Regions from separate parts of the Erwinia sp. BNK-24-b genome, predicted to be linked through region 1. Evidence: predicted binding sites of a transcription regulator. Region 1 holds the regulator's gene; the other holds the start of a gene.
What was found. Region 1 encodes LexA, which represses DNA repair genes until DNA is damaged. Its sites were predicted from a motif close to TNCTGTATGTACATACAGNA; they were not measured.
Positions count from the first base shown of each region.

Region 2: dinB (DNA polymerase IV) is a predicted target of LexA. The motif match lies at 12,909-12,928, and genes of this name have one in related genera.

Region 1 covers NZ_CP179901.1:4,331,898-4,347,614, forward strand. Annotated here, with positions in the region: gene dusA (tRNA dihydrouridine(20/20a) synthase DusA) at 285-1,280, opposite strand; gene ACMGGR_RS20005 (conjugal transfer protein TraF) at 1,394-2,638, opposite strand; gene zur (zinc uptake transcriptional repressor Zur) at 3,093-3,602, shown strand; gene ACMGGR_RS20015 (CsbD family protein) at 3,750-3,959, opposite strand; gene lexA (transcriptional repressor LexA) at 4,446-5,054, opposite strand; gene ACMGGR_RS20025 (diacylglycerol kinase) at 5,157-5,519, opposite strand; gene plsB (glycerol-3-phosphate 1-O-acyltransferase PlsB) at 5,648-8,077, shown strand; gene ubiA (4-hydroxybenzoate octaprenyltransferase) at 8,135-9,007, opposite strand; gene ubiC (chorismate lyase) at 9,009-9,536, opposite strand; gene psiE (phosphate-starvation-inducible protein PsiE) at 10,676-11,074, opposite strand; gene ACMGGR_RS20050 (YjbH domain-containing protein) at 11,254-13,350, opposite strand; gene ACMGGR_RS20055 (capsule biosynthesis GfcC D2 domain-containing protein) at 13,350-14,102, opposite strand; gene ACMGGR_RS20060 (YjbF family lipoprotein) at 14,099-14,740, opposite strand; gene yjbE (exopolysaccharide production protein YjbE) at 14,819-15,067, opposite strand.
Region 2 covers NZ_CP179901.1:3,611,380-3,627,096, reverse strand. Annotated here, with positions in the region: gene dnaE (DNA polymerase III subunit alpha) at 1-1,501, shown strand, start outside; gene accA (acetyl-CoA carboxylase carboxyl transferase subunit alpha) at 1,514-2,473, shown strand; gene ACMGGR_RS16680 (DUF3289 family protein) at 2,808-3,653, shown strand; gene ACMGGR_RS16675 (DUF943 family protein) at 3,650-4,042, shown strand; gene mtnA (S-methyl-5-thioribose-1-phosphate isomerase) at 4,231-5,268, opposite strand; gene mtnK (S-methyl-5-thioribose kinase) at 5,407-6,606, shown strand; gene ACMGGR_RS16660 (DUF2938 family protein) at 6,788-7,276, opposite strand; gene ACMGGR_RS16655 (helix-turn-helix domain-containing protein) at 7,352-7,756, shown strand; gene fadE (acyl-CoA dehydrogenase FadE) at 7,929-10,421, opposite strand; gene lpcA (D-sedoheptulose 7-phosphate isomerase) at 10,635-11,213, shown strand; gene ACMGGR_RS16640 (class II glutamine amidotransferase) at 11,230-11,997, shown strand; gene dpaA (peptidoglycan meso-diaminopimelic acid protein amidase) at 11,968-12,705, opposite strand; gene dinB (DNA polymerase IV) at 12,944-13,999, shown strand; gene pepD (beta-Ala-His dipeptidase) at 14,066-15,523, opposite strand.

The DNA.
Region 1 (15,717 bases):
CAAGGGCCATGCGGATAAGCGGACTGTTTTCGCGCATGGACGCGCGAAACAAGCCCCCAGGGACGGGTTTACGGCGTGTCCGTGTTCCGCATGGCCCTTGCTGCCTTTTCACCGATATCAAAGCCACAGTAACAGCGGTCCGGCGGCCCTTGCTACCTTTTCCCCGGTATCACAGCAACAGTAACAGCGGTCCAGCGGCCCTTGCTGCCTTTTCACCGATATCAAAGCCACAGCGGCCCTTGATACCTGACACTATTAATACAGCGCCAGCGCCAGCAACTCCGTTAAACCCCGGCCGGCACCTTATCCGCTACCAGCGCCAACGCCGCTTCTACCGTTTCGACGTTCGCACCCGCTTTATGCGCATTTTCGCTCAGGTAACGCCGCCACTGACGCGCACCCGGAATACCCTGGAACAAACCAAGCATATGCCGCGTAATGTGTCCCAGATAGGTTCCCTGCGCCAGCTCACGTTCAATATAAGGATACATTGAACGCACCACGGCCACCGGATCGACAGCAGGAATATCGCTGCCAAACAGCTCGCGATCGACCTGCGCCAGCATCCCCGGATTTTGATAGGCTTCGCGACCTACCATCACCCCATCCACATGTTGCAAATGCACCTTCGCTTCCGCCAGCGATTTTATGCCGCCATTAATGGAAATAGTGAGGTGTGGAAAATCGCGCTTAAGCTGATAAACACGCTCATAGTCCAGCGGTGGGATCTCACGGTTTTCTTTCGGGCTCAGGCCAGAAAGCCAGGCTTTACGCGCGTGGATAATAAACATCTCGCAGCCGCCCTGCTCCGAAACCTGACGAATAAAATCGCAAAGAAACGCATAGCTGTCCTGGTCATCAATGCCAATACGCGTCTTTACCGTAACCGGAATCGACACGCGATCGCGCATTGCTTTCACCGCGTCCGCCACCAGCGCGGCCTCGCCCATCAGGCAAGCGCCAAAGCGCCCGTTCTGTACACGATCTGAAGGACAACCGACGTTCAGGTTAACCTCGTTGTAACCGCGAGCCTGCGCCAGTTCGGCACATTGCGCCAGCGCAAGCGGATCGCTGCCGCCAAGCTGTAACGCGACCGGCTGCTCTTGCTGGTTCCACGCCAGATAGTCGCCTTTGCCATGAATAATGGCGCCGGTGGTCACCATCTCGGTATAGAGCAAGGCCTCGCGGCTCAGCTGACGATGGAAATAGCGGCAGTGACGGTCGGTCCAGTCCAGCATTGGCGCAACGGAAAAACGGTGGGCGGGTAAATTATGGGTCATAAAGCGCAAAAACTCTGATTAACAAATGACGATAATGTGCGCAATGATAGCATGACTGCCCGCAATCGCTAAGCGGACGATGCGGGCGCACCGGGATGCGCCCGAAAGGAGACTCAGAACGTAAAGTTAAGCTGCGCCACGGCACCCCAGGTATTGTCGTTGCCGCGCATACCGGCCAGATCCAGGTGCACCTTATTAAACGGTGACAGACCAAAACCGGCGGTAACAACGTTAGTGTCGTTAGATTTCATATCGGCGCGATAACCTGCACGCAGCTGTAACCAGCTCAGTACACGATATTCCGCACCTATACCCGCATACTGGCTATCTTCCACCGTTTTGAAGCGTTTAGTTGGCGTGGCATCGACATCCAGCGCCGCCGTCAGCCGCTCGGTGTGGTAAGAAACGCCAGGCGTTACGACCGGACGGATCTGGTAGGTATCCTTATAGCCGTTAACTTCACGGGTATCGATATCGCGTGCAATCAGGTTCTGCGCGCTTAAACCCAGCGTCCAGTTATCGCCCAAATCGGTGGCGGCACCGGCATCCATGTTGAAGCCGGTGTTAGAGTTCTTATAACGGCCTTTGGTAAAGTCCGACTTATCGTAGTTATAAACAGAAGCGCTGTAGTTATAGAGATAAGTTTTCTGAATCTTCGGCGTAATACCAAAAGAAACCGGATGCCCGGCGATATTAAATTCGTGCGCCACGGCAACGCCATAGTCATAAACGATCGCACCACGTCCCAACGCTGCCGAGGTCAGTGAGCTCTGATCGCCCGGCAGTGGGATGCGGGTGCCGTCAGCTATACCCTGAAGGTAATTAATATCATTCTGGCTAATATCTGTCGCAACGTGAGCCGTACCGTAGGCTTTTGCTACAAAGGCGAAAGGCAAAACTTCATTAGGTACGGTCACGGCAACGGCTGCGCCCGCTGTCGCCCAGGCCTTACTGCCCTTAATTCCACGTAGCTGGTTGGCCAGATCGCCTGCGGCAGACTGTACCCGCGGGTAATCAGCGAGGCTAAAGATCCCCTGGTTGGCGATATCGCGATAGTTATCAACGCTGTCGGTTAAATCATCAACCTTATCAATCAGCTTGTTTTTATCCGTCAGCTGCGCGCCAACGGCGGGAAGAATGATACTGACATCGTCATCCGGCTGGGCTTTGGTCATCAGCGCCGGGTTAGCCAGCACGGCCGTACCATAAGTTGATGAAGCCACGCCCGTTCCACCCATTGCATCGTTACGGGCATCGTAATAATTACCGGCGGCAAGCGCGCTCAGCGGTGCCAGAAACAGGACGGGAAAAGCAATCGAACGGGGAAGCTTGCTCAGTTTACGTGTTTTTTTGACCATTTACCTTGAACCCTTCAAAAAGGAGACAACGCCTGAAGCGCGCCGAAGATGACTGCCTGCATAATGAACCTTAAGTCAAATGGCCATTGCCCGGAACTAAACCAAAATAGTGTGGTTTTTCTACGCATTGCGCTTCTTTTAATCTGTTAGCTGCCTTAAAGCAGAGCCAGTATTTCCCTGTAACCACCAAAATTATTAACAATTACTTAAGTAAATGTACATAAAATATCGCTAATTACAACCGTCTCCTTGATTTTCGAATGGTACAGCCTCTCTCATCATAGGATTGAATGATAAGCACAGGAATACCCTGCAAAAAGCCTGATAATTTCGCCATCGGCAAGAGAGGGATCTTAAGATGAGCAAGGCAGCCTTCGACCACGCGGAAGCGCGGCGTTTTTAACGCCATTGTGATAACATAACGTTCTAAGCTGGCCTGGGGAGAGCTATGAAGATAAACAGTCCTGAAAAAATCCTGTCGCAGGCAGAGTCTATCTGCCAGCAGCGCAACGTCAGGCTGACGCCTCAGCGTCTGGAAGTGCTACGGCTAATGAGCCAGCATCACGGCGCAATCAGCGCTTACGATCTGCTGGACCTGCTACGCGCAAGCGAACCACAGGCCAAGCCGCCGACGATTTATCGCGCGCTGGATTTTTTGCTGGAGCAGGGGTTCGTGCATCGGGTGGAGTCGACCAACAGCTATGTGGTATGCCATCACTTTGAAGAGCCTTCACATACCTCGGCGATGCTAATCTGCGACCGCTGCGGGGCCGTGACTGAACAACATGCCGAAGGCGTAGAGGCTATTTTGAAGTCACTGGCAAAAAGCACGGGTTTTGCGCTGACCAATAGCGTTATTGAAGCACACGGTTTGTGCCTTAATTGCGTTGAAGTTGAAGCCTGCCAGCACCAGGATGAGTGCCAGCACGATCACACGGTTGTTGCCAAAAAGCGTGGCCGCTAAGTAGCTAACCCTTCAAATATATTTAAGCCATGTCTGACCAGTGTCAATGACGTGCCAAAGGCCATAAACAAACAAGGGCGGTGCCGTAAGCACCACCCTTGTTAAGCAGACTGATTATTTAGCCTGCCAGCGACTTACTTAACATCCTCAGAAGCGATGTTTATTCGTCGTTTCCCAGTCACCGAGTTCTTTTTCGGCCTGGTCTTTAGTGTAGCCATAGCGTTCCTGGATTTTACCTACCAGCTGATCGCGTTTGCCTTCAACGATGGTCATATCATCGTCGGTCAGCTTGCCCCACTTCTCTTTCACTTTACCTTTTAACTGCTTCCAGTTACCGCCGGCTTCGTCTTTATTCATCTTGTCTCTCCTTAACTTAGAACCTTAGGTGATAACAGCTTATCGTTACAGCAAAACGGCTGACAGCAACATAAAACGCTGCCTAAATGCTTAACGTACTAATAATTGTAGTAGATGATGGCGGTTTTGCATGGCGACCAGCAAAAAAAAGCGAAGCGGTGTGAAAGCAAAGGTAACAAGCCTGTACGACGTGCGGAGACAGTAGCCATTAAGAAAGACGGCAGTAGCAGTAGCAGTAGCAGTAGCAGTAGCAGTAGCAGTAGCAGTAGCAGTAGCAGTAGCAGTAGCAGTAGCAGTAGCAGTAGCAGTAGCAGTAGCAGTAGCAGTAGCAGTAGCAGTACAGCAAACACGGGGAAGGCAGTCACGGTCAAATGCCGTGTTAAAAGAAAGGAAAATCTGTGCTGCTAAGAGAAGATCTGAAACTCAGGAAAGCCGCAACGCGCCGTTATAGAAACGACGCGTGGAGAAATCACCAGAAGCGGTGGCTCAGAGCCAGTTACCGTTACGTATCACGCCAACCGCCAGGCCTTCAATTGAAAAGGTTTGCTGACGCAGGTCAACCACAATAGGCTGGAACTCGTTGTTTTCCGGCAGTAAATGAACGATGTTACCCTGCTTTTTCAGTCGCTTGACGGTAACTTCGTCATCAATACGCGCAACCACTACCTGACCGTTACGCACGTCCTGCGTTTTATGTACGGCCAACAGATCGCCATCCATAATACCGATGTCTTTCATCGACATGCCGCTAACGCGCAGCAGGAAATCGGCACCCGGCTTGAATAAATCCGGATCGACCTGGTAATGTCCTTCAATGTGCTGTTCCGCCAGCAGCGGTTCGCCCGCAGCCACACGGCCAATCAGCGGCAGGCCGTCTTCGTCTTCCATCATCAGGCGAATACCGCGTGATGCACCGGAAACGATTTCGATAACGCCCTTGCGCGCCAGCGCTTTAAGGTGCTCTTCAGCCGCATTCGGGGAACGGAAACCGAGCTGCGTAGCGATCTCTGCCCGCGTCGGCGGCATGCCGGTTTGGTTAATATGCTGGCGAATCAGGTCATAAACCTGTTGCTGCCTTGCCGTTAGTGCTTTCATCCCGCCCCCTGGTTGTTTATACAGTCACTTGTAAGTATATACAGGTATTTCGCCGTTGAAAACCTTAAGCTGTGCAAAAAACGACAATTACTTTACGGGCGTTCAGCGTGAAAGCAATATGCTCAGCCAGACGAAAACGGCCAGCAAGATAGCCAGCAGCACCGCCGCCGACCCCATATCCTTGGCGCGTCCGGACAGCTCGTGAAACTCGTTGCCCAACCTGTCGACCACGGCTTCAATGGCGCTGTTAAGCACTTCGACGATAATCACCAGCGCGACGGACCCGATCATCATGACTCTTGCCAGTACGCTGACGTCCAGCCAGCAGGCGATAATGACCGCAATCACTGCTGCCACCAGCTCCTGGCGAAAAGCGGCTTCATGCTGCCATGCCGCTCGTAATCCTTTCCACGAATAACCGGCAGCTTTGATAATCCGCGTGATACCGACGGCGTTATTTGTCATATCAAGGGAACCCTTTGTAATGTTTAACGTCAATGTCAGGGTAGCGCACATTTTGTAACATCACAGATCTCATGCAAGGATTCTGGTATGCTTGCGGCGCTTTGCTAACGAGAGGCTTCATGTTGTCTATGTCAGGTTGGCGTAAATTATATTATAAATTGTTGAATTTACCGGTAAAAATGCTGGTAAAGAGTAAGGCGATCCCCGCCGAGCCGGTCGCTGAACTGGGGCTCGATACGTCGCGCCCTATTATGTATGTACTACCGTATGATTCAAAGGCCGATCTGCTGGCGTTGCGCGAGCAGTGCCGCAAAGAAGATCTTCCCGATCCCTTAGATCCGCTGGAAATCGACGGTACGCTGCTGCCGCGTTACGTGTTTATCCACGATGGCCCGCGCGTGTTTCCTTACTATGCGCCGAATCTGGAATCCGTTAAAACGTTCCATGACTATCTGGATTTGCACCGTAGTCATCCTCTGCTTGATGTGCAGATGGTACCCGTTGCGGTGATGTTTGGCCGCGCACCAGGCCGCGAAGTTCAGGGCGAAAGCCAGCCGCATCTGCGCGTATTAAACGGTATCCAGAAGTTTATCGCCGTCCTGTGGCTGGGACGCGACAGCTTTGTGCGCTTTTCACCGATGGTGTCACTACGCCGGATGGCAACAGAGCACGGCACGGATAAAACTATCGCCCAGAAGCTGGCACGCGTAGCCAGAATGCATTTTGCCCGCCAGCGCCTGGCGGCGATTGGCCCGCGCCTGCCCGTTCGTCAGGATTTGTTCAATAAGCTGTTGCAGTCTAAAGCGATTGCAAAAGCCGTTGAGGATGAAGCGCGCAGCAAGAAAATCTCCCATGAAAAAGCGCAGCAGAATGCCGTTGAGCTGATGGAAGAAGTGGCGGCTGATTTCTCCTACGAGGCGATTCGTCTGACCGACAGAATTATGGGCTGGACGTGGAGCAAGCTCTATCAGGGCATTAACGTTAACGGCGGCGAACGCGTGCGGCAGCTGGCACAGGACGGACACGAGATTGTCTATGTACCGTGCCATCGCAGCCACATGGACTATTTGCTGCTCTCCTACGTGCTCTATCACCAGGGGCTGGTGCCGCCGCATATTGCCGCCGGTATCAACCTGAATTTCTGGCCAGCCGGCCCGATTTTCCGTCGTCTGGGCGCGTTCTTTATTCGTCGTACCTTTAAAGGCAACAAGCTTTACTCCACCGTATTTCGCGAATACCTGGGCGAGCTGTTTACCCGAGGCTATTCAGTAGAATACTTTGTGGAAGGCGGTCGCTCACGTACGGGCCGCCTGCTTGATCCGAAAACCGGCACGCTGTCGATGACTATCCAGGCGATGCTGCGCGGCGGTAACCGTCCGATTACGTTAGTGCCTATCTACATTGGCTACGAGCACGTAATGGAAGTGGGCACCTATGCGAAGGAGCTGCGCGGCGCAACTAAAGAGAAAGAAGGCTTTATGCAGATGGTGCGCGGCTTGCGCAAGCTGCGTAATCTCGGCCAGGGTTATGTAAACTTTGGCGAACCGCTGCCGCTGGTTACTTACCTTAATAAACATGTGCCCGAATGGCGTGATTCTATCGATCCGATCGAGTCCCAGCGCCCGGCCTGGCTGACGCCTGCGGTAAACGATATCGCCCAGCGCGTAATGGTGCGGATCAATAACGCGGGTGCGGCTAACGCCATGAACCTGTGCGTTACTGCCCTGCTGGCTTCTCGTCAGCGCTCGCTGACCCGCGAGCAGCTGGTCGAACAGCTTGACTGCTATATTCAGCTGCTGCGCAACGTCCCTTATTCGCCAGATTCGACCGTGCCGGACATGACGCCGGATGCGCTGCTGGATCATGCGTTAAGCATGAATAAGTTTGAAATCGAGCAGGATAATATCGGCGAGATCATTGTACTGCCGCGCGAGCAGGCGGTACTGATGACCTATTACCGCAACAACGTTCATCACATGCTGGTAATGCCTTCCGTGATTGCGGTGATCCTGATGCAGCATCAGGAGCTGACGCGCGCCGAGCTGCTGCGCCAGGTTAGCGTGATTTATCCAATGCTGAAGAGCGAGCTGTTCCTGCACTGGGAAAAAGACGAGCTGCCGGGCGTGCTGGATTTGCTGGTCAGCGAAATGGCCCGTCAGGGCTTGCTGACCGCCGACGAGCACACGCAAACGCTGCGCCTTAGCCCTGCCCGTTTCCATACGCTGCAGCTGCTGGCGGCTGGTGTGCGTGAGACATTGCAGCGTTATGCCATCACCTTCTCTATTCTTAGTGCCAATCCGTCGATTAATCGCGGTACGCTGGAGAAAGAGAGCCGGACGATGGCGCAGCGTCTTTCCGTGCTGCACGGCATCAACGCACCGGAGTTCTTTGATAAGGCTGTGTTTTCAACACTGGTGCTAACGCTGCGCGATCAAGGCTATATCAGCGATAGCGGCGATGCGCATTATGAGCAAACGCATAAGGTTTATCAGATGCTGGCTGATTTGATCAGCCAGGAAGTGCGGATGACGATTGAAAGCGCGCTGACCCACGGATAAGTTCAGCGATAAAAAAAGGCCAGCGAGATGCTGGCCTTTTTTATTTCATCAACACTATCAAAAAGGCGCGCAGCTCAGCGCGATACCCACGAAAAGTATCAGCCCTACATAGTTATTATTCAGGAACGCTTTAAAGCAGGCATCTCGATCGCGGGCGCTAATCAGCTTTTGCTGATAAATAAACAGCGCGCAGGCTGCTGCCAGCGAACAGTAAAACGGCATGCCCAGTTGCATCAGCTGACCGATAGCCACCAGCAGTACCAGCGTAACCAGCTGCAATAACCCGATAATCAGCTTGTCAAAACGGCCAAAGAGTATTGCCGTCGACTTCACGCCGATCTTCAGGTCATCATCTCTGTCCACCATCGCGTATTGCGTATCGTACGCCACCGTCCAGCAGATATTAGCGAAGAACAGCAGCCAGCAGGTTAGCGGCACCGTTTCGCTAACGGCGGCCCATCCCATTGGAATTGCCCAGCCAAACGCCGCACCCAGCACTACCTGCGGCAGATGGGTATAGCGTTTCATAAAGGGATAAATCCACGCCAGCGCCAGGCCGCCAAATGACAGCAGAATCGTCATCAGGTTCATGGTCAGCACCAGGCAAAACGACACCAGCACCAGCCCGCCGAACAATAATTTGGCTTCGGTCGAGGTTACCGCGCCGCTTGGCAACGGGCGGGCGCGAGTGCGCTTTACATGACCGTCAATTTTGCGGTCGGCAAAATCGTTTACCACGCAGCCCGCCGCGCGCATAAAAAAGACGCCCAGCACAAATACAATCAGCACGTTGAAAGGCGGAATACGCAAACCAGCCAGCCACAGTGCCCAAAAAGTGGGCCACAGCAACAGCAGCGATCCAATAGGTTTATCGATACGCATCAGGCGGCTATAGGCCTGAAGCTTACTTGTCTGCAGAGATTTCTCCATGCTACATCTTCCTTTCAGCCTGCGCTGACGCGTAAAGCGGCGCGGACGGTAAAAACAGTTCGGTCAGCAGCAGCGGCTTGCCGGAAAGGCGCAGCAGTGAGCGACGTCCCCATAAGTCATCGCTTCTTCCCGGTTCGATAAAATCACGAGTTAGCGTTGAAGAAGCGAAAAGATAGCGACCTAAAGGCTGAGTGCCAAGCTGCTGTAGCTTTTGTTCCGGCCCGTGCAGCGTGGATTCGGGCAACAGCGTGCAGGCGGCCAGCCATGGCTCGTTGTCACCGCACAGCAAAATTTCGCGCAGCCAGTAGCGCGACTCCGCAGGCAGCAGCCCGGCATCGGCACCTGCTTCTTTTGCACTGACAAAGCCTTCACGCAGGATTTTCACCGTCACTTTCTGGCAATGGCGCTCAAAACGGCGGGTCATGGAGTCTTCTTCCATCAGCCAGTCGAGCAGCGGCGCGGTCAGCGCTGGTGCAGAAAGAGGGAGCCACTCAAGGGCGCGCAACTGTGTTAGCGCGGCATCGGTCATTGCGCTTCTCCGGACAGTTAAATAAGGTGCCCTAGTGTAGCGCAAGGCAAAAGACGTTAAACAGAATTTTAACCGAAAGGCGAAGCGGAAAACCGCCCCGCAGGACGGTCTCCTGGCTTACTTGCCTGCTACGTTGACGATCACCGTGAATGAATTACTGGAAATTGACCAGTTTCCACTTCCGGATGACCACAGCGCACCAGAAACAATGAGCACAATACAAAAGTACCGTTTCATTGTGCGGCCCTGATAAGACCGCTTCACCATGCCACCACCGGAGCTGGCAGCGTGAATGCAAGCACATGGGTGTGCTTACGCTTACGGCCATTGGAAATCCTTTTCCTGATCCGGTGCCCGCTTGCTTAAGGCGGCGAAAAGGGCCGCGGGGATTGTACACCAAACCAGCAATTCGTACACTTGACATACAGCACTTGAAGGCACACTATGTTGCTGCATGGGTGTGCTTACGTTAGTTTCGTGACGCAACATCGCTGGTAAGGCCGCTTAACCTGACCAGCACAAAAAAACCGCCGTTAATGGCGGTTTTTTTTGTATCCGTAAGATCTGCAATTACCTGCCGCTATTCGCGCTTTAGCCGGCCACCTGTAGCGCAAGGCAAAAGACGTTAAACAGAATTTTAATCGAAAGGCGAAGCGGAAAACCGCCCCGCAGGACGGTCTCCTGGCTTACTTGCCTGCTACGTTGACGATCACCGTGAACGAGTTACTGGAAATTGACCAGTTCCCACTTCCGGATGACCACAGCGCACCAGAAACAATGAGCACAATACAAAAGTACCGTTTCATTGTGCGGCCCTGATAAGACCGCTTCACCATGCCACCACCGGAGCTGACAGCGTGAATGCAAGCGCTTGAGAACGCTTACGCTTACGGCCGTTGGAAATCCTTTTCCTGATCCGGTGCCCGCTTGCTTAAGGCGGCGAAAAGGGCCGCGGGAATTGTACACCAAACCAGCAATTCGTACACTTGACATACAGCACTTGAAGGCACACTATATTGCTGCTTGAGAGCGCTTGCGTTAATCAACATTGCTGGTAAGGCCGCTTAACCTGACCAGCACAAAAAAACCGCCGTTAATGGCGGTTTTTTTGTACCCGGAAGATCTGCAATTACCTGCCGCTATTCGCGCTTTAGCCGGTTGCTGTTAGCCAGCCACAGCGTGACAACCAGAATCAGAATCGCGACGGAATAGGCCAGCGTATCAAACGGGTTTTTATGATCGACGATGATCAGCCGGATAATCGCGGTGATGCCGATATAAACAAAGTAGCGCAGCGGAAAATGGTAGCCGGACTGAAAATACTTCACGATCAGCGCAATAAATTCGAAATAAAGAAAGTAGATGACGATACCTTCGATCAGCAGATAGGAAGAGGTCTGCTCGCCGGTATTCAGCAGGACGTTAGCCAGATGCAGCGTCTCTTTTCCCAGAAACACCGCCAGAATGCAGGCCAGGCTAATCAGTCCCACATTCAAAACCATTTGTAATAACCAGGCGATACGCGTGGCGTTCATCATTAACATCCTCTGCAAACACATATTTCCGTCAGCCATCCTGACCGCCACAATATGCTTTAGTGTGAGCAGCTTCACAAGTTTTGCTTTAAAAAGTCGCCTGTCAGCCACATACCGACTACCGGACGCGGGCAGGCATCACGCATAAAAAAAGGGACGAAATTATTCGTCCCTTTTGCACCTTAGCGGAAGTTTTTATCCCGATCGGTAGTGATGTCATACAGCTGGTATTTACGGCCCAGCATCTGTCCACCGTCGCGCGTCAGCGGCGTCCAGTTAACCTGCGCACGGCCACGCGTTGGCGTCGCGGTAAACAGATCCATTGGAATAGAAATGTAGAAGCCCTTGGTGAAGTCGCCCTCGCCGTACTCTTCTGCCGAGACGTTAGTTTTCGTTGCGTAAGCGCCCACAATTACCCCGCTGTCGAACTGGCGGGAAACATCGATAGTTGCACCCTTATCTTCAGCCAGATATTGACCCACGCTCGCCTTCACCAGCACCTGATGGTCGAAGAAAGATGGCCGCCAGTAGGCGGTCAGATTGCCAACCTTCGCGTTGTAGCTGGTAAACTGCATCATGTTGTCCCAGTCGCGCTGCTTGACGTAGTTGGCATCGACGCCAACCGCCCAGTCAGAATCGAGCGGACGATAAAGCACCTCGCCACCCACGCCACCGTACATGGTTTCCAGATAGCCGCCATAAACCTGACCATAGAAACCATTGCCCAACTCGTGCATATAGTTGGCCTGCAGGTTATTCACATAGACGTTGTTTTCAACGTAATCGCGAATGTGCGTACGCACGCGCGGCAGCGAAGAGTCGGATGGTGCGCCGTTATAGCTAAACTTGTCGTAGTTGTTCGCCAGGTTGCCAAAAACACTGCCGTCAATTAACAGATGGTCGGTCAGCCAGTAGCTGGCGCTGGCCATCACGCCAACCTGGTAAAGGTAGAAGCTTTCCGGACCGCCAACGGACTGATTAAGCACCGGCGACAGGTTAAAACTGAAGCGATCCGCATCAATAAAATAGCCCTGCTCGGTATGGCCCGGACTGACCGGCTCTACTCGCTTCTGATCCAGCTCTTTTTCTTTGCCCAGCGGATAACCTTCCAGCTGCTGGCGCAGACTGTCAGCGCTGGTTTCCGTGGTAACCTGCGGCATACCATCGCGAGTTTCGGTCACGCTCAGCTTGCTGACGTTCTGCGGCAGCGCATTCATCATGATCAGGTTGGCACGCTCGACGCCCTCCTGCGTATCACGATATTTTGACTGCTGGCCGGAGACATACATAGTGTCGCCGTTGACCTGAATTTTCGGTCCGGCCAGGCCGGCGTTGTATTTCAGATCCGTCAGCTGCTCTGCCACTACCGTTTGCTCCAGGAACTCGCCCTGCGGCTGCGGGTGGTAAGCAGGCTTAGGCACATCAACCGATGCTGAATGCAGATCGTTGAAGTTGGTGCGTAGCGTAAAGCCAGCCATCAGCGTGTTGCCGCGCTCGTAGCTGACGTTTACATCGGCCCAGTCGGTAATACGGTAAATTGCGCCGACGTTAACCTTGCTTTTCTGCTCCAGGCGACCGGCGAAATCATCCTGATAGTCGTTACCTTCGTACTCGACCTTCAGGCGCAGCGGCTGCCACGGCGTCTGATATTCAATACCGCCAAAGATGGCCGCAGGACCTCTGAACAGGTCTTTATCGCTAACCGAACCCGCCGTCCCGCTGCTGTCAGAGCGATAGCAGTAGCTGCTGTCCGCTTCACAGAACGGGTTTTTCACCGTGCCGCTGTTGCCCAGATAGCCAAACCCGAGACCGAGGGTAAAATCAAACGGGCCCCAGGCTTTGGTCGCCACGAAGTATTCGCTGTCGAACAGGCCAGTACCGCCCAGATCGCGTGCGCCAACAGCCACTTCCGGCAGCCAGTAGCCTTCTTTCCACAGCCGCGCTTTCAGATCGAACGCCTTGTCTTTATAAGACTGGCTGCCGCTGAAGCTTGCCACGTTGCTGTACTGACGGGTTTTAACATCGGTATAGCGGATAGTTGCTTCCAGCCACGGGAACAGCTGCACCGAAGAAGAATAGAAACGATACTGATCGTTATAGCGATAGTTGAGGCTGAACTCGCCGTCTTTGGCCATTCTGGCAGTAGGGACCTGCAGCAGGCCGACGCCACCAAAATCGGACTGCGACGGCCCGACCGGATCCGGAAAAGTTTCGGCCTGAGCCTGACACGCGCAGGCGACGGAAATCGCCAGCAGGCTGAGAAGATAGGTTTTTTTCATCAGTCAGGCACCCGGTGCGTCAAAACGGAAATAATTTGTTGATTAAGGTCTCCCTCACCGCCTGGTAACGACCACGATGAGAAGCCAACGTAAATAATACTGCCCGCTTCGGGTTCAACATGGCGGCGGTTCCAGTAAGCGATCGGTACCTGCTTCGTCTGGCCAGAAGGCGCAATTACCGTAGCAAAATTCCGTTCTGCACCATCCAGACGCTCGTGAGCATCCAGATAATCCACTACGCTGCGTCCCGGCACCCATGTGGTTTTTCCGGTACTGCTAACGACGCCCGCAATGGTCAGGCTGGTAGGTTTTTGTAGCGTATAAACGCTGTAGTCACCTTCCAGACGGCGGTTCTCTTCAGGACGAAGGCGTACCCAGTCCGGATCGAGATTGGCCATCTGGCGGCCGGTAACTTTAATAGCGGCTATTTGCTGATAAAGATTGTCGACTACCGCAGCTTTTTCGCCGTCGTCGTCAACACGCAGCTCCGCGCTCCAGCCTTTAAGCCGAGCCAGCAGCTGTTGCTGCTGCTGTACCGCAACGGCGGTGGCCAGCTTTTCGCTGATTACCGTGCCGGGCCACCATGTTTTTCCGGCCAGCGCCGGGCTGGCGACCAGCTGTGATAAATTCTGTGCGTGACTGACCAGCGCGGTTTCACTCTGGCCCGGATAGAAGACGGTCACCTGGCTTTCGGCGTGCACGTTTGCCGCGCAGGCAGCAAGACCCGCGAGAAGGTAGGTTAATTTTTTCATGATTTCGCAGGCTTCAGGATAGTGGTTTCAACAGAGAAGTCGTCGCCGCCCAGCATTTGCTGCGACTGGCGAACCTGACCCGTGATGGCGTCGATCCAGAACGTGTTGTGCCAGGATTCGCCGTCGGTGGTCACGTCTTCCCGCCAGACTCGGCAGGCTACGTTATGTCCGGCGATATCCAGCACGGCATCCTGAAGACGCGTGAAGTGCGACACCGCCGTGGCCGAACGGAAGCGGCCCGCTTCTGACCAGCTCAGCTGGCGAGTCCAGCTGGCGCCTTCCGTTAGCTGCAGCGGATTGCTCAACGGATCCTGAGCAAGAGCGGTAACCTCATGCAGGTTATCTGTTAACCCCAGTGTTTTCACTACGCGACCGTGCTCCGTGACCACCATAGCGCGGTCGCGTGTAATCCATTTTTGCTGGCCGTTTTCGTCAAAGCCGAGCACCACGAAGATACGCTGGCCGTGATTAACGCGAAGATACATGCTGGCATATGGCAGGCTTTCAACTTGTTCCGCCGTGACCTCGACGTCGTCCGGCCCGAGCAGAGCCAGCTCTACCGTTTCGCCCAGGCCTTTTTGTGTTTGTGTGCAGCCCTGGGCAAGCAGGCATAAAAATAGCAGTGGTAGGTAGCGCACTGGTGTAAGTCCCTGAATCAAGTCTGACAATGTAAAAAATAACCACACAAACGTGTGGTTATGATTAATTTACTGCACTTAACGAGTGGTGCTCGTCGTTGTCGTAGTGGTGGTTCCGGTGTTAGAACCATTGCCGCCGCTGCTTGCTGCCAGCGCTACGCCAACCAGCGCGCCAAGCGCACCGATACCGACAGCCGTCGTTGTCCCGGAGGAGAGCGTACCGGCCGAGGTGCCCGCTGCGGCACCCGCTTCTTCAGGCGCGGCAAACGCGACGGAAGCAGTCGCTAAGTACGCTACAGCTGCAGCAGCACATAAGACTTTTTTCATAAAAACCCCTTCACAGAATGAATGGATAACCTGCCTGAAGGGTTTCAGGCTGGCTCATTATAAGGCAATAAATTACCAGAATTCAGAACAAGGGAGAGGACGTTCGGCGAGAGTTCCGTGACACAAAAAAGAAACATTTTCAGGAATATAAGACAGGCATAAAGCGATAAACGCACGATATTGCTATTTATCGCTGCCATAACGCAGCAAGTTAGCGCCATTCACTGCCAATGTTGATTAAGACGGGGAATTTACCGGGAAACAGCCCGCCAAAGCGGCATTAGCGTTAAAGTCGCCATTTTTCATGACCTTAACACCATTGTAACCTGTAGCGGCATGAAGTAACGCAGTATCAGTTTCAGACTAATCTTGTAAAAAAATCTTTCATTCGGCTAATTTTTAAGAATTTCCTTAGCCATGCTCTGTTTTTTTTAACAATATTCGGAAGGGAAAACGGCCAGCAGCGACGCTCTTACGCTTTATCCTACAAGGCTCACGCTCGTCGTCACCTTGTCAAACAGGACCAGAGATGGTTAAGCGTGGATCTAATTTAAAAGCAGCCTGTAGAAAACTTCAGAGCATGGCTGGCATGCGGTGCGCGTACCAGCCGTGCCTGTCTTTTGCTAACAGCTTAAAAGCCGGTGGAAATA
Region 2 (15,717 bases), 720 kb from region 1:
TTCCTATCCTGATATTCAGTGGCAGCATGAGTCACTGAAGCCGGTACTGGAGCCGACCTACGGCATTATCCTGTATCAGGAACAGGTGATGCAGATTGCTCAGGTGCTGGCTGGCTACAGCCTTGGCGGCGCGGATATGTTGCGCCGTGCGATGGGTAAAAAGAACCCGGTCGAAATGGCCAAGCAGCGCGGCGGTTTTGAAGACGGCGCGAAGGCGCGCGGCGTGGACGGCGAGCTGGCGATTAAAATCTTTGACCTGGTAGAAAAATTCGCCGGTTATGGTTTTAACAAATCGCACTCCGCCGCCTACGCGCTGGTCTCCTATCAGACGCTGTGGTTAAAAGCGCACTATCCGGCTGAGTTTATGGCTGCGGTCATGACTGCCGATATGGATAACACCGAGAAAGTGGTTGGTCTGGTAGACGAATGCTGGCGGATGGGGCTGAAAGTGCTGCCGCCGGATATCAACTCCGGGCTTTATCCGTTTCACGTTAATGATGACGGCGAGATCGTTTACGGCATCGGCGCGATTAAAGGCGTAGGCGAAGGCCCGATTGAAGCCATCCTGGAAGCGCGTAATAAAGACGGTTATTTCCGGGAACTGTTCGATCTGTGTGCGCGTACCGATACCAAAAAGCTGAACCGCCGCGTGCTGGAAAAGCTGATTATGTCCGGCGCGTTCGACAGGCTTGGGCCGCATCGTGCTGCATTAATGAGCGCGCTCAACGATGCATTGAAAGCGGCAGATCAGCATGCGAAGGCAGAAGCCATCGGCCAGGCGGATATGTTTGGCGTGCTGGCAGAAGAGCCGGAGCAGATTGAAAAATCCTATGCTGACGTCACGCCGTGGCCGGAACAGGTCAGGCTGGATGGCGAAAGAGAAACCTTAGGGCTTTACTTAACCGGGCACCCGATTAATCAGTATCTGAAAGAGATCGAGCGCTACGTTGGAGGAATGCGCCTGAAAGACATGCACCCGACCGAACGTGGCAAGATGACCATGGCTGTTGGTCTGGTGGTGGCGGCCCGCGTAATGGTAACAAAGCGTGGTAACCGCATCGGGATTTGTACGCTGGATGACCGCTCAGGCCGTCTGGAAGTAATGCTCTTCACCGATGCACTTGATAAGTTCCAGCATTTGCTGGAAAAAGACCGTATCCTGATCGTCAGCGGACAGGTCAGCTTCGATGACTTCAGCGGCGGCCTGAAAATGACCGCTCGCGATGTGATGGACATTGATGAAGCTCGCGAAAAATATGCGCGCGGGCTTGCTATCTCGCTGACGGACAGGCAAATTGATGACCAGCTTTTAAACCGTCTCCGGCAATCCCTTGAACCTCACCGTTCGGGGACTATTCCGGTACATCTCTATTATCAGAGAGAGGATGCGCGGGCGAAGTTGCGCTTTGGCGCAGCGTGGCGCGTGTCACCCAGCGATCGTTTATTAAATGAACTGCGATCGCTGATAGGGTCGGAGCAGGTGGAACTGGAGTTTGACTAAAACAGGAATATTATGAGTCTTAATTACCTGGATTTCGAACAGCCAATCGCAGAACTTGAAGCGAAAATTGATTCGCTCAAGTCGGTTGGCCGTCAGGATGAAAAACTGGATATTAATCTGGATGAAGAGATTCAGCGTCTGCGCGAAAAAAGCGTTGAGCTGACCCGTAAAATCTTCTCCGATTTGGGTGCATGGCAGATCGCGCAGCTGGCGCGTCATCCTCTGCGTCCGTACACGCTGGACTATGTCCGCAACGTGTTTACCGACTTTGACGAGCTGGCAGGCGACCGTGCCTATGCGGATGATAAAGCCATTGTTGGCGGTATCGCTCGTCTGGAAGGACGTCCGGTGATGATCATTGGTCATCAGAAAGGACGCGAAACCAAAGAGAAAATTCGTCGTAACTTTGGTATGCCGGCACCGGAAGGCTATCGCAAAGCGCTGCGTCTGATGGAGATGGCCGAGCGGTTTAATATGCCGATCATCACCTTTATCGATACGCCGGGGGCTTATCCGGGCGTGGGTGCAGAAGAGCGTGGACAGTCTGAGGCTATCGCACGCAACCTGCGTGAGATGTCCGGGTTAACCGTGCCGGTCATCTGTACCGTTATCGGCGAAGGTGGTTCCGGCGGCGCGCTGGCGATTGGCGTTGGCGATAAAGTGAATATGCTGCAGTACAGCACCTATTCGGTGATTTCACCGGAAGGCTGTGCGTCAATTCTGTGGAAAAGCGCGGATAAAGCGCCGCTGGCTGCAGAAGCGATGGGTATTATTGCACCGCGCCTGAAAGAGCTGAAGCTGATCGATACGGTAATCCCGGAGCCACTGGGCGGCGCGCACCGCAATCCGCTGGCTATCGGTGCTTCCATGAAGGCGCAGCTGCTGGCTGACCTGGCCGAACTGGATGAACTGACTAAAGAAGAACTGCTGGATCGTCGCTATCAGCGCCTGATGAGCTACGGCTACGCCTGATAGTTTTTCAGCTTTAAAAGCGGGTTCTGAACAATGCACTGTCGCGATTGCGGCGGTACAGCGTTCAGCGCCCGCTTTTTTATTGGATCTAAAACAGCGGTCGTTTTGACAGGGAGACAGGCTGCCTGACACAGGCTTAAGCGGTGGCCGGAGCCTCAGGACAAATACCATCCGGCAGGGAGTGAACCTTTCTTTTGTCCATACTGGTTAAAAAGAATACACTACAGTACAGCGTTAACCCGGATGTCAGCGTCTGAACACGCTTTTTAGCCGCGAACGGCCAGCTTGCGTACCCGTTCAGTTTGATCTCAAACTCAGTAAAGGATTACTGTTTATGACCAATACGATATTTCCACAAACAATATTTATGACTCAGCGCCGCTTCAACGACTATGGTGCTAATGATATGCGTTACGGTGATATGTCGGCGGAGAAGCTAAGGAAGGAACTCGACCTGGAAAATATATCAAACGTGGTCGATCCCTATACGCTAACCCGGTTAGCCGCCTTTGATAATCCGCAGTCAAGGTTTGCGGGTGTCTATGGTCGTGGTCACCGTCGGGAAAAAGTCAGTGTTCAGGAGTGCGCCAGCTTATTATTTCAGGAGATGCAGATAACCTCGCTGCCTTATTCCTGGGCAGGGCCATACCGGCATTTAATCAACCAGATGCTCAGGCACTTCCAGCATTCTGTCGGGACACCTTTTTGCGATCCACAGCTTAATGCTGCTTACCGTCAAAAGCTCGATTCTGATTACGCGACTAACAATACCAGGCGTAAACTTCAGGAAAGTATTGCAAGTTTTATTGACTATAAAAATAAGGGCTTTCCGCAAGAAAAGATTGCGGATGTGAAATCGGCGTTAAGGATTACAGTTCTTCCCATGTTCGATTCTCTTATACTCGATAAAATCAATGGAATGGGTATAACCGTTCATGGCGTTTATGCCACCAAAATAGATATATTACAGCTGGATGTAAATGAGAAAAGCTGGAGAGCTACCGTCAGGTTTACAGGTCAGGATCACTTTGGTCTGGATGAAGAAGATATACGCAATACAAAATTTAACCAGTTCCAGTTCTTTAAAATATGGTTTGTCCTGCAGCGCTTTAACCGATTCGGTTTTTGCCCATTTTTTACCAATATGGAAGCAGTAATAACTATAGGAGAAAACCGTTGAAGCGCCATATTGTCATTATCGTTATAGCGGCATTAGCGATCTACTTTTTCAGTTCATTTCTTAACCGGCAGGACGTGACGGTTATTGATGCGCATTATGATGGGCATACCGCGCAAATCATCGTTGACAGACTGCCTTTCAGTAAATCGGCGAAAATCGACTGGTGGCTGAGCAATCAGGGTAAAATCAGAAGCAAATACCGTATCCCTTCCGGTAATAAAGGCCCATTTCTGATAGCTGTATTCGCCTTTGGAGAAGGCTATCAGGAAGAAGGAAAAGAAGACAGGCTATGTTTTAATGATATAAAACCGCCACGAAACTGTATTGATAAAAACATACTTATGACTATCTGGCGCACCCGTGATGGCGGCGTTAAGTATGAGTTTTAAGCATGACTGCATCATAAAACTGCTGTTACCAGAATCAGGTGGCAAAGCGATCTGCTGCCGCGATAAAATAAATGCGCTACTTCCTGCGAAAAATGAGGTCAGCAGTCGCCTGAAAAAGCGACTCAACACTATACCTCAGTCGCTATCAGTAATAGCGCTGCGGCAGGCCGGCAGCGCGGGTTGCTCACTTAGTTTCTTTTGTCGCCAGCAGGCTGAAAAATCCCGTTTTCCACCTGCGCAGGCGTTACCACGCCCGTATCCAACACCCAACCGCTAATTAGCGCCGCAGGCGTTACGTCAAAGGCCGGGTTAAAAACCTGCGTATTTTCGGGCGCCCACTGTACGGCACCAAAGCTACCCGCCACGCCGGTGACCTCACTGGCAGCCCGCTGCTCAATAGGGATAGCTTCGCCGTTCGGGCAGTTGGGATCCAACGTGGTATGCGGTGCGGCAACGTAAAACGGGATATTGTGATAATGCGCCAGCACCGCCAGGCTATAGGTGCCAATTTTATTGGCCACGTCGCCGTTTGCGGCAATACGGTCTGCACCAACCCAGACAGCATCGACCTGGTTTTGCGCCATCAGGCTTGCCGCCATGCTATCGCAAATCAGGCGATAAGGTACGCCAAGCTCACCGAGTTCCCATGCGGTCAAACGGCCGCCTTGCAGTAGCGGGCGAGTCTCATCAACCCAAACTTTTTCCACGTTGCCTTCCTGCCAGCCGCGCGAAATTACGCCCAGCGCCGTGCCTACGCCCGCCGTTGCCAGACCGCCCGTGTTGCAGTGGGTCAGCAGACGGCTGGCGGGTTTAATCAGCTTTGCGCCCGCAGCGGCAATGTTATCGCACAGTGCTTTATCTTCTTCGACCAGGCGCAGCGCTTCAAAGGTCAGCGCCGTAACAAAGTTTTCCTGCGTCAGTGCCTGCTTCATTCTGTCAAGATTATTCATCAGGTTAACGGCCGTTGGCCGCGCGGCTCGCAATACTTCCAGTGCTTCATGCAGGGCCGGTTTCGGCATGCCGTTTTCCGCCAGCAGCGCCAGCAACAGGCTTGCAGAAAGGCCAATCAGTGGCGCACCGCGCACTCTCAGCGCCCGGATATGGTCTACCAGCTCCGCTACGCCGGGCGTCGGGCACCAGATTTTCTTTTGCGGCAGCGCCTGCTGGTCAAGGATCCAGAGCTGGTTATCACGAACTTGTAAGCTGGTTGTGCTCAGTGTTTGCATGAAGGTTAAATCCCGGTTGCGTAATCAGGCCATATTGTGCCAACATGCCTGGCAGATGTATAGACGTCTGCACGGCCTAAATAAAAGAAACCGGTCAGGGCCTTATCGGCCAGTGATAAATTTTGATGAGGTGAGTTAATGTCGCAATATCGTACTTTCACCGCAGCGGACGCCGTGGAATATGCCCGCCAGTTTGGCGGCGTGGCTGAACCTGATAGCCTGGTCGATGCGCAGGAAATCGGTGACGGCAATCTTAACCTCGTTTTCAAAATCTTTGACCACAATGGCGTCAGTAAAATTGTCGTTAAGCAGGCCTTGCCGTATGTACGCTGTGTAGGCGAATCCTGGCCGTTATCGCTCGATCGCGTCCGTATTGAAGCAGAAGTGCTGCAAATTCATAGCGAGTTTTGCCCGGAACATACGGTGAAAATTCTGCATTACGATCCTGCACTGGCCGTGATGGTAATGGAAGATCTTTCCAGTCATGCAATCTGGCGTGGCGAACAAGTCAAGGGCGTCGATTATCCGCAGGCTGCCGCACAGCTGGGTGAATATCTGGCGCAAACGCTGTTTCATACTTCCGATTTTTATCAGCATCCTTACAAGAAAAAAGCAGACGTCGTCCGCTTTACCAATCCTGAACTGTGCGACATCACGGAAGAGCTTTTCTTTAACGAGCCGTATGAAGTACACGAACGCAACGGCTATCCGCGCGCGCTGGAGCCGCTGGTTGCGCAACTTCGCAGTGATAATGAGCTGCGCCATAAGGTTGCCGGTCTCAAGCATCGTTTCCTGTCGAATGCGGAAGCGCTGCTGCATGGTGATGTTCATAGCGGATCGATTTTTGTGGCCGAAGGCAGTCTGAAGGTCATTGATGCCGAATTTGGTTTCTACGGTCCGATTGGTTTTGACGTGGGCAGTGCCCTGGGTAATCTACTGCTCAACTACTGCGCTTTGCCAGGCCTGTTAGCACCGCGCGAAGCGGCCGATGCCCGTGAAAAGCGTCTTAATGATGTACGTACTACCTGGCAGAGCTTCGCCGAGGGGTTCCTGGCACTGGCGACTGAGAAAACGCAGGATCGCGCACTGGCTTATCCCGGCTATGCCGCAGAATTTTTGGGTAAAGTCTGGCGCGATACGCTGGGTTACTGCGGCACGGAGTTGATTCGCCGTACCGTTGGTATGTCGCAGGTTGCCGATATCAAAACTATTCAGGATGAAGCGATGAAGGTGGAGTGCGTGCGTCAGGCGGTAACGCTGGGCAGGACGCTGATTCTGGCCGCTGACCGCGTAGAGGATATTGAGGCGCTAATTGCTCGTGTCAGACAGAATGGCTAAGTATAAAATTAATTTCCTGGCCGCTCATCGGGATTTTTTTAAAGCGGAAGGTACCTTTGCTGAAGACATGGAGTTAATCGTGACGGAGTTTCAACTCGCTGAAGTTATTTAACTTTGCTGCGTCAACGGCAATGGTAGTCAAAAAGGTCGGTATTAAATCGATAATATCATTATGGTTTTCTTAAAATGGCCATATCGCTATCACTATCCCGGAAAAATAAAGCCCGCCGCCGTAAGCCAGATGCGCCAGCAGGCTGAAAAGCCGTGCTTTCGATGGGTTTGCCGTTCGGGAAGCCGCCACGCCAAAGCCTAGCGCGGGCTGCATAATGAACCAGGGCGCAGCGACCGTTACTAATCCGCTCAATATCGCTACGCTTAAATCGGGATGGTGCAACCATGTCGTGCCGGAAAACAGCAGCGGAACAAACGAGAACCCAATGCCGATAACATAATGAAGCATCCAGCCAGTCTGCTTTTCTCCTGCCAGCGAAGGCGTATTAATAACAGAGTGATGTATAAAACGGCCTTTCCCCATCCATAAAAGCCATCTGCCCGCTAAAGCATAATCAAAGGAAGCAATTCCCCATCGGCGCTTTAATAACAATGCCCAGCCATCCATACAAAGCGTGGCGCTAATGCCGATTAGTGCGACACGCAAGAGCATTTCCATGGTCATTCCTTCTCCGGTTGTTCTGATGTTAAGCTGACGGGCATTGTGCAACTTAAAGCTCGCTTCAGGTCAACCATGAAAGAACTGGATATTGGCGAAGTCGCAAAGTTAACGAATATTGCGCCTTCCGCACTACGGTTTTATGAGAAAAAAGGGCTGATTCGCTCTGTTGGACGCAATGGTCTGAGAAGACAATATGGGCCGGATATTTTAAATAAACTGGCTCTTATTACTCTGGGGCGTACGGCAGGCTTTACGCTTAATGAAATTGGCGAGATGTTTGATGCGCAGGGTAATCCGTCTCTTGATTCAATGTTATTACTCAATAAGGCGGAAGAGCTGGATAAAACGATTGGGCAATTGAAAAAGGCCAGCGAGGGGCTGAAGCATGTAGCTAACTGCAGTGCGCCAGACCCTGTGCAGTGTCCCAATTTCCAAAAAATTTTAAGCAGGGCACGGGCAGCGCTTTTTATCGGATAAAAGCTTTTCCGTTCTGAGGGATGACCAGTACTTCAAAACGCTTCGTGCGGCCAAAAAGGCAGGCTATCACCAGATAGCCTGCCTCCACACGTTAATAAAAATATTTCCCTGTTTAACAGGTTAAATCTGCCAGCAAGCGATCTTAACTTTATCCGTCAAATTTAAGCCCGTTTCAGGCCGCTTCCGTTTTTCTTACACCTTCCTGGTGCTCTTCTTCCTGCGTTAGAGTGGTTTGCTGTGCTTCATCTTTTTGCGTCTTTACCGGCTGGGTCGCCAGCGCATCCGCCTCAAATTCGTCAACGTTAATGGAGCGCAGGCGGCTGGCTTCGGCACGGGTCAGCACGGCGGCTTCCTCTTCGTTCAGCCATTTTTCCTGTAACCCTTTTTGCGCCAGCTTATCCAGACGCGTAAATGAGAGCGGTTTTTTCAGCTTCTTGTTCAGCCGGTCGTGAATTACCTCTGCCGCCATCACGTCCTGCAATGCTTCTTCCAGCTGGCCCGCCGGATTATTTTCGCCCGGCGTCAGGTACTGACCACGGCCTAAGCGCGTTCTGGTGGCCGAAGGAATTTGCAGAATGCGCGCCAGCTGGTGATCCAGACGGTCGGAAGGCGCGCGGCAATGGCGACCCAGTGGGAAAATAGCAAACTGGAGCAAACCGGCAACGGCGCGATTCGGGAAGTTACGCAGCAGGTCTTCAACAGCCGTTTCCGCCTGGTTCAGCGCATCCTGCACGCCCCAGTGCAGCAGCGGCAGGTCGGCTTCGTTACGGCCTTCATCTTCATAGCGCTTCAGCGAGGCAGAAGCCAGATAGAGCTGGCTAAGCACATCGCCAAGCCGTGCCGAAATACGTTCGCGACGCTTCAGGCTACCGCCCAGCACCGACATAGAAATATCGGAAAGCAGTGCAAGGTTGGCGCTTAAACGGTTCAGATGCTGATAATAACGGCGCGTCGCGTCGCGGGTTGGCGTGCTGCTGGTGCGTCCGGCTGTCAGCCCAAGCCACAGGCTGCGCATGTTATTGCTGGCAATGTGGCCGATATGGCTAAACAGCGCCCGGTCAAAAGCGTTTACATCATGGCTTTGTGCCGCCGCCATTTCCGCCAGCACATAAGGATGGCAGCGAATGGCGCCCTGGCCGAAAATGATCATACTGCGCGTCAGAATATTTGCGCCTTCAACGGTAATGGCGATAGGCGCCCCCTGATAAGCACGGGCCAGGAAATTGCTTTTGCCAAGCATAATGCCTTTGCCGCCAGCGATATCCATCGCGTCCATAATGGCGCGCTGTCCACGGTGGGTGCAGTGGTATTTTACGATAGCGGAAAGCACCGCTGGTTTCTCGCCCAGCATAATGCCGCTGGTAATCAGCGACGCCGCCGCATCCATTACGTAAGCGTTACCCGCAATACGCGCCAGCGGTTCTTCGATACCTTCCATTTTGCCGATAGGCAAACGGAACTGACGGCGGATATGAGCATAGGCACCAATCGCCAGCGCAATACTTTTCAGGCTACCGGTAGAGTTGGAAGGCAGCGTGATGCCGCGCCCAACGGAAAGGCATTCCACCAGCATCCGCCAGCCCTGACCGGCCATCGCCGGCCCGCCAATAATGTAATCAATAGGAACAAAAATATCTTTGCCGCGCGTCGGGCCATTCTGGAAAGGTACGTTCAGCGGGAAGTGGCGTTTGCCAATCTCTACGCCCGGCGTCTGCGTTGGGATCAGTGCACAGGTAATGCCCAGCTCTTCTTTCTCGCCAAGCAGATGTTCGGGATCGGAAAGCTTAAACGCCAGGCCAAGCACCGTGGCGACAGGAGCGAGGGTAATGTAGCGTTTGTTCCAGGTCAGACGCATACCGAGCACCTGCTGGCCTTGCCATTCGCCCATGCACACCACACCGGTATCGGGGATTGCGCCCGCGTCAGAACCCGCTTCCGGACTGGTCAACGCAAAGCAGGGGATCTCTTCGCCGCGCGCCAGGCGAGGTAAATAGCGATCTTTCTGCTCTTCTGTGCCGTAGTGCTGCAACAGTTCGCCGGGGCCAAGCGAATTGGGAACGCCCACGGTGATGGCCAGAATACCGGAAACGCCAGCCAGTTTTTGCAGTACGCGAGCCTGAGCATAGGCGGAGAATGCCAGGCCGCCATACTCTTTCTTGATAATCATGGCAAAGAAACGCTGCTCTTTCAGATAAGCCCACAGTTCTGGCGGCAGGTCAGCCATTTCATGCGTAATCTGGAAATCGTTAGCCAGCCGACAAGCTTCTTCGACCGGGCCTTCCAGAAACGCCTGTTCTTCCGGCGTCAGCCGTGGCTGCGGATAGTCGTGCAGCTTTTTCCAGTCAGGTTTGCCGCGAAACAGATCGCCTTCCCACCAGGTTGTGCCTGCGTCGATCGCTTCTTTCTCTGTACGCGACATTGGCGGCATGACCTTCTGAAAAGTATTCATCATCGGCCTGGAAAAAAGGGCGCGGCGCAGCGGCAGCAGATTAAAGGGCAACAGGATAATGATTAACGGCAGCAGTAACCATGGCGTCCAGAGATGCGCCATCGCCCAGGCTGCGGTCCACACCAGCACAATCAGGCTTGCCAGCCCCAGACCTACACGGTGATAAAACAGTGCGCCAATCAGCACCACTGTTGCAACGCAACTGAAAACCATCATAACCATCGCTCCGCAAGTTGTAAGAGGTCTGACCTGTTGCTTACAGATCTAATGGAGATAATTTTCTTTATCAATCTATTTACACAATAATTACAACCTGGCTCACAAAGCGCGGCCAGGGCACCCTAAAGCCGACGGCGGGCAGGCGGGGCGCTTTTCGCCCGCGCGGCAACTTGCTAAACTGCCGCAGACCTCACCTAAAAGGACTCTCCTATGTACCAGGACATCATTCGCGCCGAGTTAAATGAAGCACAGGACACGCTCACTAATTTCCTTAGCGATGAAGCAAATATCCATGCTATCCAGCGTGCTGCGGTACTGCTGGCGGATTCATTTAAAGCCGGCGGCAAAGTGCTTTCCTGCGGCAACGGCGGTTCACACTGCGATGCTATGCACTTTGCAGAAGAGTTAACCGGCCGCTACCGCGACAATCGTCCGGGCTATCCGGCCATTGCGATTTCTGACGTCAGCCATATCTCCTGCGTAGGCAATGATTTCGGCTACGACGCTATTTTCTCGCGCTATGTAGAAGCGGTAGGTCGTTCTGGCGACGTGCTGCTGGGGATCTCGACTTCCGGCAACTCTGCTAACGTTATTAAAGCGGTGGAAGCAGCGCGCGCGCAGGGCATGAAAGTGGTTACGCTGACCGGCAAAGATGGCGGAAAAATGGCAGGCAGTGCCGATGTTGAAATCCGCGTGCCGCATTTTGGCTATGCCGATCGCATTCAGGAGATCCATATCAAAGTGATCCATATCCTGATCCTGCTGATTGAAAAAGAGATGGCTAAGTAACCCACGAGGAACATCTATGTGCGAACTGCTCGGGATGAGCGCGAATGTCCCTACGGACATCTGTTTTAGCTTTACCGGGCTTGTACAGCGCGGCGGAAAAACCGGCCCGCATAAAGACGGCTGGGGAATTACCTTTTATGAAGGCAAAGGCTGCCGGACGTTTAAAGATCCGCAGCCCAGCTTTAATTCGCCGATAGCGCGGCTGGTGCAGGATTACCCGATCAAATCCTGTTCGGTGGTGGCGCATATTCGTCAGGCAAACCGGGGCGAAGTTTCGCTGGAGAATACGCATCCGTTCACGCGCGAACTCTGGGGACGTAACTGGACCTATGCGCATAACGGCCAGCTGAAAGGCTATCGCGGCCTGGAGACGGGACCTTTTCGGCCGGTTGGTGAAACGGACAGCGAGCAGGCTTTCTGCTGGCTACTGCACAAGCTGACCACGCGTTATCCGCGAACGCCGGGCAACTGGCCTGCGGTGTTTCGCTATATTGCAGAGCTGGCAACGGAACTGCGGGAAAAGGGCGTCTTTAATATGCTGTTGTCGGACGGCCGCTATCTGATGGCGTTCTGTTCGACCAATCTGTTCTGGATCACGCGCCGCGCGCCGTTCGGCAAAGCGACATTGCTGGATCAGGACGTGGAAATTGATTTTCAGAAGCAGACCACGCCAGACGACGTGGTCACGGTAATCGCCACTCAGCCCTTAACGGGGAATGAAACCTGGCACAAGATTGCGCCAGGCGACTGGGCGTTATTTTGCCTCGGAGAGCGCGAGCGCTGACTGATTGACCGGCGTGCTGTTCAGAACCGCGTTGTTCAGCACGTATTTCCCGCCGCTGACGCTTATGGAAGGCGGCTGGCGGTTCTGCACAAATTCAGCATAGCCCGGCTGTAGCTGCTGCCAGAAGCTGTAGTAAACCGAATAGCGGTGACGCTGCAGGTTGCTGTCCGTCATGCGGAACGGGTAGATACTGACTTCCACTCGCGGCTGGCCGTTGCGCAGCGCTGCTTCCACATAATGATAAATTTCATCAATGTTGGTGTCCGTCATCGCATAGCAGCCAATTGATACGCAGCTGCCGTGGATCATCAGGTATTTACCTTCATAACCCTGCTGGCGGTCATATTCGTTAGGAAAACCGGTATTAATGGCCCGATAAAAACGGCTGTCCGGCTTAAGCTGGGAAAGGCCCACGCTATAAAAACCTTCCGGACTTTTAAAATCGCCCTGACGACGCTTAGGGCCTAAGCCGCCAGAAAAATTACAGATACGGTAGCTATTCAGCAGACGGTAGTCATTGCCAATTTTGCCATACAGCTCCAGCGTACGTTCTTCCTTAAAGATTTGAATATACACGGGGGTGCCGAGGAGCTGCTTCTTTAACTCTTTGCTTACCGGTGCCAGCGGTGCGATCTGTGCAACAGGGACGCTGGCGAAAACAACGGCTGGCAGAAAAAACATCGCAAACAGCAGTGCGATTTTGCCCATTCTGGTTCCCTTGATAGTAGGGTTGGATGCTACGTCCGAAGACGCTGTTAACTGCTTTTTAGGAAATGTCCGTAAAAGCTGCGCCACATTATCATTGTCTATTTTTTTATCAAGAGAGCCACGCATAAAAACAGAGAAAAATTGCGCCAGCCCGCTGCCGCTGCGCTTTCACAAAGAATTAACCTGTTGAAATTGCACTCTCCGGCTGTATACTTATCCAGTGTTACTGGAGGGGTGGATGCGTAAGATCATACACGTGGATATGGACTGCTTCTACGCAGCGGTAGAGATGCGCGATAATCCCGCATTGCGTCATATCCCTATTGCGATTGGCGGCAGTCATTTGAAGCGCGGGGTTATCAGCACCGCCAACTATCCCGCCAGAAAATTTGGCGTACACAGCGCGATGGCGACGGCCACCGCGCTCAAGCTTTGCCCTCATCTGAAAGTTATCCCCGGCCGTTTCGACGCGTATAAAGAAGCCAGCGCGCATATTCGGGAAATTTTTACGCGCTATACGGCGCTGATTGAGCCGCTGTCGCTGGACGAGGCCTATCTGGACGTTACCGACAGCCCGCACTGCCACGGTTCTGCCACGCTGATGGCGCGTGAAATCCGCCAGACTATTGCCAAAGAATTAAACCTTACCGCTTCGGCAGGCGTAGCGCCGATTAAGTTTGTCGCCAAAATCGCCTCCGATCTCAATAAGCCTGACGGGCAGTTTGTCATTACGCCAGAAGAGCTACCGCAGTTTTTGCTGACGCTGCCGCTGGCAAAAATTCCTGGCGTGGGCAAAGTCACGGCGAAAAAGCTTGAAGAGCTGGGCCTCTATAACTGTGCCGACGTGCAGAAAACGGATTTGGCCATGCTGCTGAAACGCTTTGGCAAGTTTGGGCGGGTTTTATGGGAGCGCTGCAACGGCATTGATGAGCGTGAAGTGGTGACGGATCGCCTGCGCAAATCGCTGGGCGTGGAGCGAACGCTGTCGGCGGACATTCACGAATGGGAAGCTTGTCTGGAAATTATCGACTATCTCTATGCAGAGCTGGAGCGGCGTCTGAAAGCGGTAAAGCCCGACTTACAGATTGCCAGGCAGGGCGTTAAGCTGAAGTTTAACGACTTTCAGCAGACTACCCAGGAACATGTCTGGCCGATGCTGAACAAAGAAGATTTTATCAACGTTGCGAAAAAGACGTGGGAAGAGCGTCGTGCCGGGCGGGGCGTAAGGCTGGTGGGGCTGCACGTAACGCTGCTCAATCCGCAGCTGGAAAGGCAACTGCTGTTGGGACTGTAGCGGCCACGGCAGACGGCTGCGGCACTGAAAAGTAAAACAGGCGGAGTTCTGCTCCGCCTGTCGCTTTTATTTCGCCGGAATTGCCTTCAGCAGCGCCGTCAGCAGCTGCCAGTAAAGGCCAACGCTTGCGATATGCACCTGCTCATCCGGTGAGTGGGGACCGGTGATGGTCGGGCCGATAGAGACCATATCCATTTCCGGATACGGCTTTTTAAACAGGCCGCATTCCAGACCCGCATGGATCACCTGAATATTTGGCGTTTTGTTAAATAGTTTTTTATAGGTTTCTTCTACCAGCGCCATCACTGGTGAAGAAGGGTCGGGCTGCCAGCCAGGATAGCTGCCTTTGGCCACGGTTGTTGCTCCGGCCAGATCGCCCAGCGCGGTCAGCGTTTCGACCAGGTAATCTTTGCCGCTGTCAATCAGCGAGCGCACCAGGCAGTTGATGCGGGCTTCGTTATCTTTCAGAGCGACCACGCCAACGTTCAGCGACGTTTCCACCACGCCTTTCATCACGTCAGAATTGCGGATGACGCCGTTCGGCGTGCTGTTCAGCAGGGCGATAAATGCATCGCGGCTGGCCGTGGTCAACGCCTGCTCGCTGGCGGCCACGTTTTCTACCACCACGTTGATGTTTTTCTCTTTCAGGCTCAGCTCGTTCTGCAACGTTTCCAGATAGTGCAGCGCCAGGCCTTTCAGTCGGTCAAGCTTATCGGCAGGCACGGCCAGCGTGGCCATAGCTTCACGTGGGATAGCGTTGCGCAGCGTGCCGCCAACGAAGTCCACCAGACGCAGATCCAGCGCTTTGGCATGCGCAAACAGGAAACGTGCCAGCAGCTTGTTGGCGTTACCCAGGCCCAGATGAATATCCGCACCGGAGTGGCCGCCTTTCAGGCCTTTTAAAATCAGCTGAACATGCTGATAACCAGCGGGCACCGCCTCACGAGTTACGGCAAGCGTGGTCGTGAAATCAATACCGCCCGCGCAACCCATATAGATTTCACCTTCCTCTTCCGAGTCGGTATTGATCAGGATATCCGCCTGCAGCCAGTCAGGTTGCAGACCAAAAGCGCCCACCATGCCGGTCTCTTCAGTCATGGTCAGCAGCACTTCCAGCGGGCCATGCTCAACGTTTTTGTCCGCCAGCACCGCCAGCGCGGAAGCCATGCCGATGCCGTTATCGGCACCCAGCGTGGTGCCGCGGGCTTTAACCCATTCGCCGTCAACCCATGGCTGAATCGGGTCTTTAGTAAAGTCGTGAACGGTATCGTTGTTTTTCTGCGGCACCATATCCAGATGCGCCTGTAACGCTACAGGCTTCAGGTGCTCCAGGCCGGGAGTGGCAGGCTTGCGGATCAGGATATTGCCCACTTCATCACGACTGGTATAAAAACCTTGCTCCGTTGCCCAGGCAAGAACGTACTGGGCCAGCGCTTCTTCATGATAAGAGGGATGCGGAATCGAGCAGATTTTGGCAAAGATATCCCACAGCGGCTGTGGTGACAGTTGAGATAGTTCAGACACGTTAAATCTCCTGTGTCGGCATCCTCGGCCAGCGGCGCGTGGGATGGTGAGCATTTGTGATAGGGGAGGTCAGGATCTGACGCGACAAAGTAAAAGAATATCATTGTTTCCAGGGGGATGCTTAGTTCGCGGCGGTAAAAAAGCGCGGTTCGTGCCATCCGGTGCTGGTTTTTAGCGGCTCAGATCTCTATAAT